2 regions of the Achromobacter sp. JUb104 genome follow, and region 2 is predicted to be linked to the other one. Evidence: predicted binding sites of a transcription regulator. Region 2 holds the regulator's gene; the other holds the start of a gene.
The links. The regulator LexA, encoded in region 2, represses DNA repair genes until DNA is damaged. The targets are predictions, from matches to a motif close to ACTGTATNNNNATACAGT.
Positions count from the first base shown of each region.

Region 1 (5,121 bases), on a different contig from region 2:
CCATCATCGCGCAACTGGTGGCCAGCAATCGGGGCGTGGCGGCGCTGCCGAATTGGGCGCTGACCGAATACATGAATCAGGGATGGTTGCGGCTGTGCCGACTAGGGCCGCAGGGCGTCTGGCGCACGCTGTACGCCACCGTGCGCAGCGAAGACACCGATGCCTCGTACATTGATGAATTCCTGACCATCACGCGCGACGTCTGCTTCAAGACGTTGTCGGGAATCAAGTCGGCCAAGGCATAAAAAAGCCGCCTGGGCGGGCGGCGGAGTGGGCTGTGCGTCAGGCGGATCCGATCAGTCGATCAATTGCGCGGCGGATAAATTGCGCAGTTGATCAGTCGTCCTCGCCTTCGCCAAGAATGCGCCGGATCACATCGTGCGCAAACCCACGGCTGGCCAAAAAGCGCGCCTGCTTGGCATACACGGCGCGGTCTTCCGGCTTGGCGTCGAAGCGTTTTTTCCAGACTTCCAGCGCGCGGTCGTATTCGGTTGCGCGCAGTTGCTCTCGTAGCTCAGCCACCTGCGTATCGTCCACGCCATGCTGTCGCAATTCCTGCACGATGCGCGCCGCGCCTTGGCGCGATGCGCGGCGATGCACCAGGCTTTGCGCAAACCGTTCGGTAGACAGCCAACCCTCTTTTTCCAGCGCATCCAGCACGCTTTCAATTTCATCGGCGTCTTCAGCGTAGGCGGCTAATTTGCGCGCCAATTCCTCGCGCGCATGCTCGCGCCGTGACAGGTAGCCGACCGCGCGCATTTTCAGCGACGGCCCTTTGCGGGCTGGCTTGCCGTTATCTTGGGCGGAGGCTTCGTCTTCGGAACTGGAGGTACGGCTAGAGGCCCCATCAGCGGCATGATGGGAGGCCCGACCAGAGGCTAACCCCGAGGCTCGCCCAGATGCGGCGCCGATACGCGAACCGCCGCGTGCATTGCCTCGCTGTTCAGAACTGCGCTGCCAGGTGTCTGGCTCGACAGCGGGCGCCGCCGCTTCCCGTTCGCGGCGTGCGTCCGAGCTGCGCCGCAAACCTTCCGGCTTGGCGACGGTTTCAAATTCGTCATCCAACTTGGCGCGAAGACGGTCGGCTGACGCGGGGGTCGGTTTCCAGCTCATGCGCTTCCTGCTATGCAAAACGGCAGGCCCATCATGGCGCCTGCCGCGTGTGGCCGGCTAGCTAGCCGGCACAAAAGCTGCCAAAGCCGCCAGCGCAACCTGACGGACGGTGGATGGCTTATTCGGCGGTGTCTTCCACCGTGGGCACGAACTCGGCGGCGCGGCTGACGATGCCCTGGTTCTCGCGAACTCGGTTTTCGATTTCGATAGCCATGTCGCGGTGTTCTTTCAGGTATTCGCGGACGTTGTCCTTGCCCTGGCCGATGCGGTTGCCGTTGTAGCTGTACCACGCGCCGGACTTGTCGACCACTCCGGCGGCCACGCCCAAATCAATGATTTCGCCTTCGCGCGAAATGCCGGCGCCATACATGATGTCGAATTCGGCCTGCTTGAACGGCGGCGCCACCTTGTTCTTCACGACCTTGACGCGGGTTTCATTACCGACGACCTCGTCACCCTTCTTGATGGAGCCAATGCGGCGAATGTCCAGACGCACCGAGGCGTAGAACTTCAGCGCGTTGCCGCCGGTGGTGGTTTCGGGGTTGCCGAACATGACGCCGATCTTCATGCGGATCTGGTTGATGAAGATGACCATGCAGTTGGTGCGCTTGATCGTGGCGGTCAGCTTGCGCAGCGCCTGGCTCATCAGGCGGGCTTGCAGGCCCGGCAGAGAGTCGCCCATTTCGCCTTCGATTTCAGCCTTGGGCACCAGCGCCGCCACCGAGTCGATGACGATCAGGTCAACCGAACCCGAGCGCACCAGCGCGTCGGTGATTTCCAGCGCCTGTTCGCCCGTGTCCGGCTGCGAGATCAGCAGATCGGTGAGGTTCACGCCCAGCTTGTTGGCGTATTGCACGTCAAGCGCGTGTTCGGCGTCGACGAAGGCGCAGGTGCCGCCAATTTTTTGCATTTCGGCGATGACTTGCAGCGTCAGCGTCGTTTTACCGGACGATTCCGGGCCGTAAATTTCAACCACGCGGCCGCGCGGCAGGCCGCCGACGCCCAGCGCGATGTCCAGACCCAGCGAGCCCGTGGAAACCACCTGAATATCGTGCGAGACCTCGTTATCGCCGTAGCGCATGATCGAGCCCTTGCCGAACTGCTTTTCGATCTGGGAAAGCGCAGCGGCAAGCGCCTTGGCCTTTTCCGAAGCGGCGGCCTTGGTGGTTTTGTCGTCCATGTAGAGTCCTGTCTGTAACGTATCTGGTGGTTGCGGCGTCAAGAGCCTGAAACTTGAACCGCAGCGTGCTGTTTCGAATCAGGTTCAGATTATTGCATCGGATTGTACTGTACAAAAAACCAGTGTGCCAGAGTTTTCACGTATTCCCTGAGTGGGCAAGTCCCGCCCCGTGTGACAGAATCGAAGCCGACCCCGGCGTTGCCCCCCGCTGCATCTTGCAGCGCTCTCTTTTGCCGCTTCCCTTGCCGCTTCCCTTTGCAGCCCCATGCGTATCCTGATCGCCGAAGACGACAGCATTCTGGCCGACGGCCTATCCCGGTCACTGCGCCACAACGGCTACGCGGTTGACGCGGTGCGCGACGGGCTTGCCGCCGATTCGGCGCTGGCGGCCCAGGCGTTCGACCTGCTTATCCTGGATCTGGGCCTGCCGCAGTTGGCGGGCCTGGAAGTATTGCGCCGCCTTCGCGCCCGCAACTCCGCCCTGCCCGTCCTGATCCTCACGGCCGCCGACAGTATCGAGCAGCGCGTGAAAGGCCTGGACCTGGGCGCGGACGACTACATGGCCAAGCCCTTTGCCCTGTCCGAACTTGAGGCGCGCGTGCGCGCCCTGACCCGGCGCGGCGCGGGCGGCGGCGCCACGATGCTCAAGCATGGCCGGCTGCTGTTCGACCAGACCGGCCGCGTGGCCATTGTCGACGACCAGACGCTGGACCTGTCCGCGCGCGAAGTCAGCCTGCTGGAAATTCTGCTGACGCGCAGCGGCCGCATGGTCAGCAAGACGCAGTTGGTGGACCACCTGTGCGAGTGGGGCGAGGAAGTCAGCACCAACGCCATCGAAGTCTACGTGCATCGTCTGCGCAAGAAGCTCGAACCCAGCGGCGTGAAGATCGTGACCGTGCGCGGCCTGGGCTACTGTCTGGAGCGGGACCAGGGTGCCGCGTACCTCGCCAGTTGATGCCCGGCCAGAGCCACTGAATCAGGAAGCGCTGGATATCATGCAAGCCGGGTCCAAGGGCCCGAGCTTCGCGCCACCCCAGCGTTCCCTGCTGGGCGAGATCCTGGACTGGATGCTGGCGCCGCTCTTTCTGCTGTGGCCCATGAGCGTCGCCATCACTTATGTGGTTGCCCAGAACATTGCGAACGTGCCGTACGACCGCGCGCTGGCCAACAATCTGCATGTCTTGACCCGGCAGGTCCATGTGCAGGACGGCCGCGCGGTGCTGAAGATGACGGACGCCGCGCGTGACGTGTTGCGCGCGGACGAGACGGACAGCGTGTTCTGGCTGGCGCTGGGCAGCCGCGGCGAATACCTGGGTGGCGATCGCGCCCTGCCGCTGCCGGCCACCGTGGGCCAGCCACGCCCGGGCGAAGTCCAGTACGAAGACGACACCTTGCGCGGTTTCGGCGTTCGCCTGGCTTACACCTGGGTTGACCTGAACCTGCCCAACACCCAGCCCGCGCTGCTGATCGTGGCCGAGACCGTGGAAAAGCGCACGCAGTTGGCCAACGACATCATCAAGGGCGTGATCATTCCGCAGTTCGTGGTGTTGCCGATCGCGGTGCTGCTGGTGTGGTTCGGGCTGTCGCGCGGGGTGGCGCCGCTGAACGCGCTGCAGCAGCGGCTGCGTGCGCGCCGTCCCGACGACCTGTCGCCCATCGATGAACGGGCGGCGCCGTCCGAAATCGCGCCGTTGGTGGCCGCCATGAATGACCTGCTGGACCGGCTATCCGCCAACGTCCAGGCCCAGCGCCGTTTCGTGGCGGACGCCGCGCACCAATTGAAGACGCCGCTTGCCGGCCTGCGCACACAGGCCGAGCTGGCCTTGCGCGACGCCAGCCCCGAAGAGATGCAGTCCAGCCTGCGGCAGTTGGTGACGGGTTCCGAACGCGCCACCCGGCTGGTCAACCAGTTGCTGCTGCTGGCGCGCGCTGAAAACCCCAGCGCCATCGGGCTGACGCGCACGGACCTCAACGCCATTGCCTACGAACAGGCCATGCATTGGGTGCCGCAGGCGCTGTCGCTAAATACTGACCTGGGGTTCGAGGGCGCGGATGATCCCGTCTACATCAACGGCAACCCCTTGCTGCTTGCCGAACTGCTGAACAACCTGGTGGACAACGCCCTGCGCTACACGCCGCGTGGCGGCCATATCACCGTGCGCGTGCTGTGCCGTGGCGACCAGGCGCTGCTGGAAGTGGAAGATTCGGGCCCGGGCATCCCGCCAGACGAGCGCGAACGGGTATTCGACCGCTTCTACCGCGTGCTGGGCACGGCGTCAGACGGCAGCGGGCTGGGGCTGGCGATCGTGCGCGAGATTGCGCAAAAGCACAGCGCCAGCGTGCTGATCAACGATCACCCCAACCCGCATTCCGACCTGCCGGGCACGCGCATCAGCGTGGTGTTCCCGCTGTACACCGACGCGCCGGATTCGCACGAAAGCTAGGTCTGCCGCCCGCTGCGGGCCGATAGGGACTATCCCTAGCTGCGCGCGCAGAAGTTACCAATAGTTTCAATTTTAAGATTCGAGTAAGGGTTACGTCAGAACCTCGTCAGGGTTGCGCCTCAATGTGGCGTAAGGCTCGGTGTCGGTGCGTCGGCAAAGAGCTAAGCACGGCGGAAAACCGCCGGCCATAAAACGAGGAGACATCATGAGCACAACAACCATGGCAGGCCGCGGCCCTTCCGCGGAACGGCGCCCGATGACCAAGGAAGAACGCCGAGTCATCTTCGCGTCATCCTTGGGCACCGTTTTCGAGTGGTACGACTTCTACCTATACGGCTCGCTTGCAGCCATCATCGCGTTGCACTTTTTCTCGGGCGTGAACCC
Region 1 is NZ_JANUEY010000003.1:161,951-167,071, forward strand. It holds gene M2361_RS21230 (LysR family transcriptional regulator) at 1-245, shown strand, start outside; gene recX (recombination regulator RecX) at 337-1,113, opposite strand; gene recA (recombinase RecA) at 1,232-2,293, opposite strand; gene M2361_RS21245 (response regulator transcription factor) at 2,559-3,248, shown strand; gene M2361_RS21250 (sensor histidine kinase) at 3,361-4,737, shown strand; gene M2361_RS21255 (MFS transporter) at 4,958-5,121, shown strand, end outside.
Region 1: recA (recombinase RecA) is a predicted target of LexA. The motif match lies at 2,400-2,417, and genes of this name have one in related genera.

Region 2 (5,121 bases):
AAGGCTCCGAGACCGAGGCCCTGCGCCGCGCGATCGTCGCCCAGTTCGAACAGTACGTAAAGCTCAACAAGAAGATCCCCCCGGAGATCCTGACCTCGTTGGCTGGCATCGATGATGCGGGCCGCCTGGCTGATACGATCGCCGCACATCTTCCGCTGAAGCTCGAGCAAAAGCAAAAGATGCTCGAGATCGTCGGCACGTCCGAGCGCCTTGAAGGTCTGCTTACCCAGCTCGAAACCGAAATCGACATCCTTCAAGTCGAAAAGCGGATTCGTGGCCGTGTGAAGAAGCAGATGGAAAAGAGCCAGCGCGACTACTACCTGAATGAGCAGGTCAAGGCCATTCAGAAAGAGTTGGGCGAGGGCGAAGAAGGCGCGGACATCGAAGAGCTTGAAAAGAAGATCATCGCTGCCCACATGCCTAAAGAGGCGCGCAAAAAGGCCGATGCCGAGCTCAAGAAACTCAAGCTCATGTCGCCGATGTCTGCCGAAGCCACGGTGGTGCGCAACTACATCGATACGCTTATCAACCTCCCCTGGAGGAAGAAGAGCAAGATCAACAACTCGATCTCCAACGCCGAGACGGTGCTGGACAACGACCATTACGGTCTGGAAAAGGTCAAGGAACGCATCCTTGAATATCTTGCCGTTCAACAGCGCGTTGACAAGGTAAAGGCGCCGATCCTGTGCCTGGTTGGCCCTCCTGGTGTGGGCAAGACCTCGCTGGGGCAGTCCATCGCGAAGGCCACGAACCGCAAGTTCGTGCGCATGGCGCTGGGCGGTGTGCGTGACGAAGCCGAGATCCGTGGCCATCGTCGTACGTACATCGGCTCGATGCCGGGCAAGATCGTTCAGAACATGTCGAAGGTCGGCGTGCGCAATCCTCTGTTCCTGCTTGATGAAATCGACAAGCTGGGCATGGATTTCCGTGGCGATCCCTCGTCGGCCCTGCTCGAAGTGCTGGACCCGGAACAGAACCACACGTTCCAGGACCACTACATCGAAGTCGACTTCGACCTGTCCGACGTCATGTTCGTGGCCACCAGCAACACGCTGAATATCCCGCCGGCCCTGTTGGACCGTATGGAAGTGATCCGGCTCTCCGGTTATACGGAAGAGGAAAAGATCCATATCGCCCGCGACCATCTGCTGCCCAAGCTGATGCAGAACAACGGCGTGAAAGACAGCGAGCTGACCGTTGACGACAGCGCATTGCGCGACATCGTGCGCTACTACACCCGGGAAGCCGGTGTGCGGGCGCTTGAACGCGAAGTGGGCAAGATCTGCCGCAAGGTCATCAAGCAATTGCTGACCCAGAATGATCGCGCCAAGGCCGAAGGCAAAACCCTTGAGGTGAAGCCGGTCAACGTTACGGGCGACAACCTGAGTGATTATCTGGGTGTGCGCCGCTACACGTTCGGTATGGCCGAGAAGGAAAACCAGATCGGCCAGGTGACCGGACTTGCCTGGACGGAAGTGGGTGGCGACTTGCTGACCATCGAAGTCGCAGACATGCCTGGTAAGGGTGTCATCCAGCGCACGGGTTCGCTCGGCGACGTGATGAAGGAATCCGTTGAGGCTGCGCGCACGGTGGTACGTTCACGGGCGCGTCGTCTGGGCTTTGCCGACAGCGTCTTCGAAAAGCACGACATGCACGTGCACGTGCCGGAAGGCGCGACGCCGAAGGACGGTCCGTCCGCCGGTATCGCGATCACCACGGCCATGGTTTCGGCGTTGTCGCGCATTCCCGTGCGCGCCGATGTCGCCATGACCGGTGAGATCACGCTGCGCGGTGAGGTGTTGCCGATCGGCGGCTTGAAGGAAAAGTTGCTTGCGGCTCATCGCGGCGGCATCAAGACGGTCTTGATTCCGGAGGAAAACGTCAAGGATTTGGCGGAGATCCCGGACAACGTCAAAAACCATCTTGAGATCGTCCCGGTCCGCTGGATCGACAAGGTGCTGGAGCTGGCCTTGGAGCGTCTGCCTGAGCCGTTGTCAGAGGAAGAGGCCGTGAAGGAGCCGCTGGTGGCCAAACCGGCGGAACCCGGTTCAACCGACCCCGTCCTTAAGCACTGATTGCTTGCTTGGATTTGGCCGCTCTTAGATGTAGAAGAGGGCGGCCAAATAAAAACCCCGTCACGTTCTGAACGTGGCGGGGTTTTTTATTGCGCAGACGAATGCGTGTCGCTTGCTTAATGCAATGCGTGCGTACGAATCAAGCCGACTGCAATTCCTTCCAGCGCAAATTCCTGGTCGGCTTCGACCACGATGGTTTGAAAGTCTGGGTTTTCAGGCAGAAGCTCGATATGACCGTTAATGCGCTGCAGGCGCTTGACCGTGACCTCATCGCCAATGCGGGCCACCACAATCTGGCCGTTGCGGGCTTCGGACGCTTTCTTAACGGCGAGTAAGTCGCCTTCAAGGATCCCGGCGTCGCGCATGCTCATGCCGCGCACCTTCAGCAGGTAGTCGGGCGTTTGCGCGAACAGGTGCGGGTCAACGCCAACTTCACGTTCCACGTGCTCTGCCGCAAGAATAGGGCTGCCTGCCGCTACGCGCCCTACCAATGGCAGCAGTAATTGCGACAGTGAGGGCAGGGGTGAAGACGTTTGTGCAGGCGATGACCCACCATCTTTCAGGCGTATGCCACGCGAAGCGCCAGCGGTGAGTTCGATGGCGCCCTTGCGGGCCAGTGCTTTGAGGTGGTCTTCCGCGGCGTTGGGCGAGCGGAAACCCAAGGCCTGGGCAATTTCAGCGCGCGTCGGTGGGAACCCCGTACGCGTGACGGTTTGCCGGATAAGGTCCAGAATTTGTTGCTGGCGATCTGTAAGTTTGCTGGCCATGGCGATGATCCGGTGCGAGCGGACTGTACATATATACAGCGCCATTCTGGGGGACGCAGCGCAAAAAAGCAAGCTGGTGCCTGGCGGAATGCAAAACGGAGCCCGAGGGCTCCGTTTTGTCACGCACGGGTCGCAAGGACCCGCTGGCGGGCGAGGTTACAGCACAGCGGCGATGCCGGCAGCGACCTTGTCAATGTTGCCGCTATTCAGTGCGGCAACGCAGATGCGGCCGCTGGACACGGCGTAAACGCCATGTTCTTCGCGCAGGCGGTCGACTTGCGCCGAGGTCAGGCCCGAATACGAGAACATGCCACGCTGTTCCAGAACAAAGCTGAAGTCCTGCTTGCCGCCGTGTTCCTTGATTTTCTCGACCAACTGCTTGCGCATCAGGCGGATGCGGTCGCGCATGCCGGCGAGTTCTTCTTCCCACATGGCGAAGAGCTCAGGGGTGTTCAGAACCGTCGACACCACCGTGCCACCGTGCGTGGGCGGGTTGGAGTAGTTGGTGCGAATGACGCGCTTGAGTTGGCTCAGTACGCGAACGGCTTCGTCCTTGCTGCCAGCGACGACCGTCAGGGCGCCGACGCGCTCGCCGTACAGCGAGAACGACTTCGAGAACGACGAGCTGATGAACATGGTCATGTCCAGATCGGCGAACATGCGCACGACGGCAGCGTCTTCGGTCAGACCTTCGCCAAAGCCCTGATAGGCGATGTCGAGGAACGGAACCAGGTTGTTTTCTTTTACTACCGCAGCGATTTGCTTCCACTGTTCGGTCGTGGGGTCCACGCCGGTGGGGTTGTGGCAGCATGCGTGCAGCACAACGACGGTCTGCGCCGGGGCTGCCTTTAGATCGGCCAGCATGGCTTCGAAATTCAGGCCGCGGGTGGTGGCGTCGTAGTACGAGTACGTGCCAACTTCAAAGCCGGCGCGTTCGAACAGCGCGCGGTGGTTTTCCCAGCTGGGATTGCTGATCAGCACCTTGGAGGTGGGCAGCAGTTGGCGCAGGAAATCAGCGCCGATCTTCAGTGCGCCGGTGCCGCCCAGTGCTTGGGTGGTCAGGACGCGCCCGGCCGCGGCCAGCGAGGAGTCTTTGCCCAACAGCAGCGCTTGCGCACCCTGGTTGTAGCCGGCGATGCCTTCAATAGGCAGATAGCCGCGAGCGGCGGCGGCTTCAATGCGGGCGGTTTCGGCCTTGCGAACGGCGCCCAACAGGGGGATCCGTCCCTGATCGTCGTAGTACACGCCCACGCCCAGGTTGACTTTACCCGGGCGCGTATCCGCGTTGAATTGTTCGTTCAGACCAAGAATGGGGTCGCGCGGCGCGAGTTCGACGGAATCGAAAAGGTTGCTCATGGGCTTCTGATGAGGATGGGTGGACGCAGTACGAGGTGCTGTGGATAATGGGGGGTTTACCCTGGAACAGTCTAGCATGCCAAACAGCCCAATAGACCCAAGCGGCGCGGGAGATCTGGCTCAGAATCCCGCTACGGATTCTGTGGTGCCGGCAGCGTCTGAGGCCGTGCCTGGAACCAGCGTCGAACCCCGCGTCGAACCCCGTTTCGTCGAGTATCCAGGCAGCCCGTACCAGTTGTTCCAACCCTATCCCCCAGCAGGCGACCAGCCCGCCGCCATTGACGGCTTGCAGCAAGGGATAGAAGACGGCCTGATGTTCCAGACGCTTCTAGGCGTTACGGGCTCGGGCAAGACCTACACCATGGCCAACGTGATCGCCCGCTTGGGGCGTCCCGCGTTGGTGCTGGCACCGAACAAGACGCTCGCGGCACAGTTGTACGCGGAAATGCGCGAGTTCTTTCCAAAGAACGCGGTCGAGTACTTCGTTTCCTACTACGACTACTACCAGCCCGAGGCCTATGTGCCGACGCGCGATCTGTTTATTGAGAAGGATTCGTCCATCAATGAACACATCGAGCAAATGCGGCTGTCGGCCACCAAGAGCCTGCTCGAGCGGCGGGATACGATCATCGTGGGGACCGTGTCGTGCATCTACGGTATCGGTAACCCGGGCGACTACCACGCGATGGTGCTGATTCTGCGCAGCGGGGATCAGATCTCGCGGCGGGAAATCCTGGCGCGCCTGGTGGCGATGCAATATACGCGCAATGACGCTGAATTCACCCGTGGCGTATTCCGGGTGCGAGGCGAGTCCATCGATATTTTCCCTGCGGAAAGCGCGGAGTTGGCGCTGCGCCTGACGCTGTTTGATGACGAGATCGAAAGCCTGGAGCTTTTTGATCCGCTGACCGGCCGCATCCGCC
Region 2 is NZ_JANUEY010000001.1:905,985-911,105, forward strand. It holds gene lon (endopeptidase La) at 1-2,075, shown strand, start outside; gene lexA (transcriptional repressor LexA) at 2,192-2,842, opposite strand; gene M2361_RS04250 (amino acid aminotransferase) at 2,999-4,198, opposite strand; gene uvrB (excinuclease ABC subunit UvrB) at 4,275-5,121, shown strand, end outside.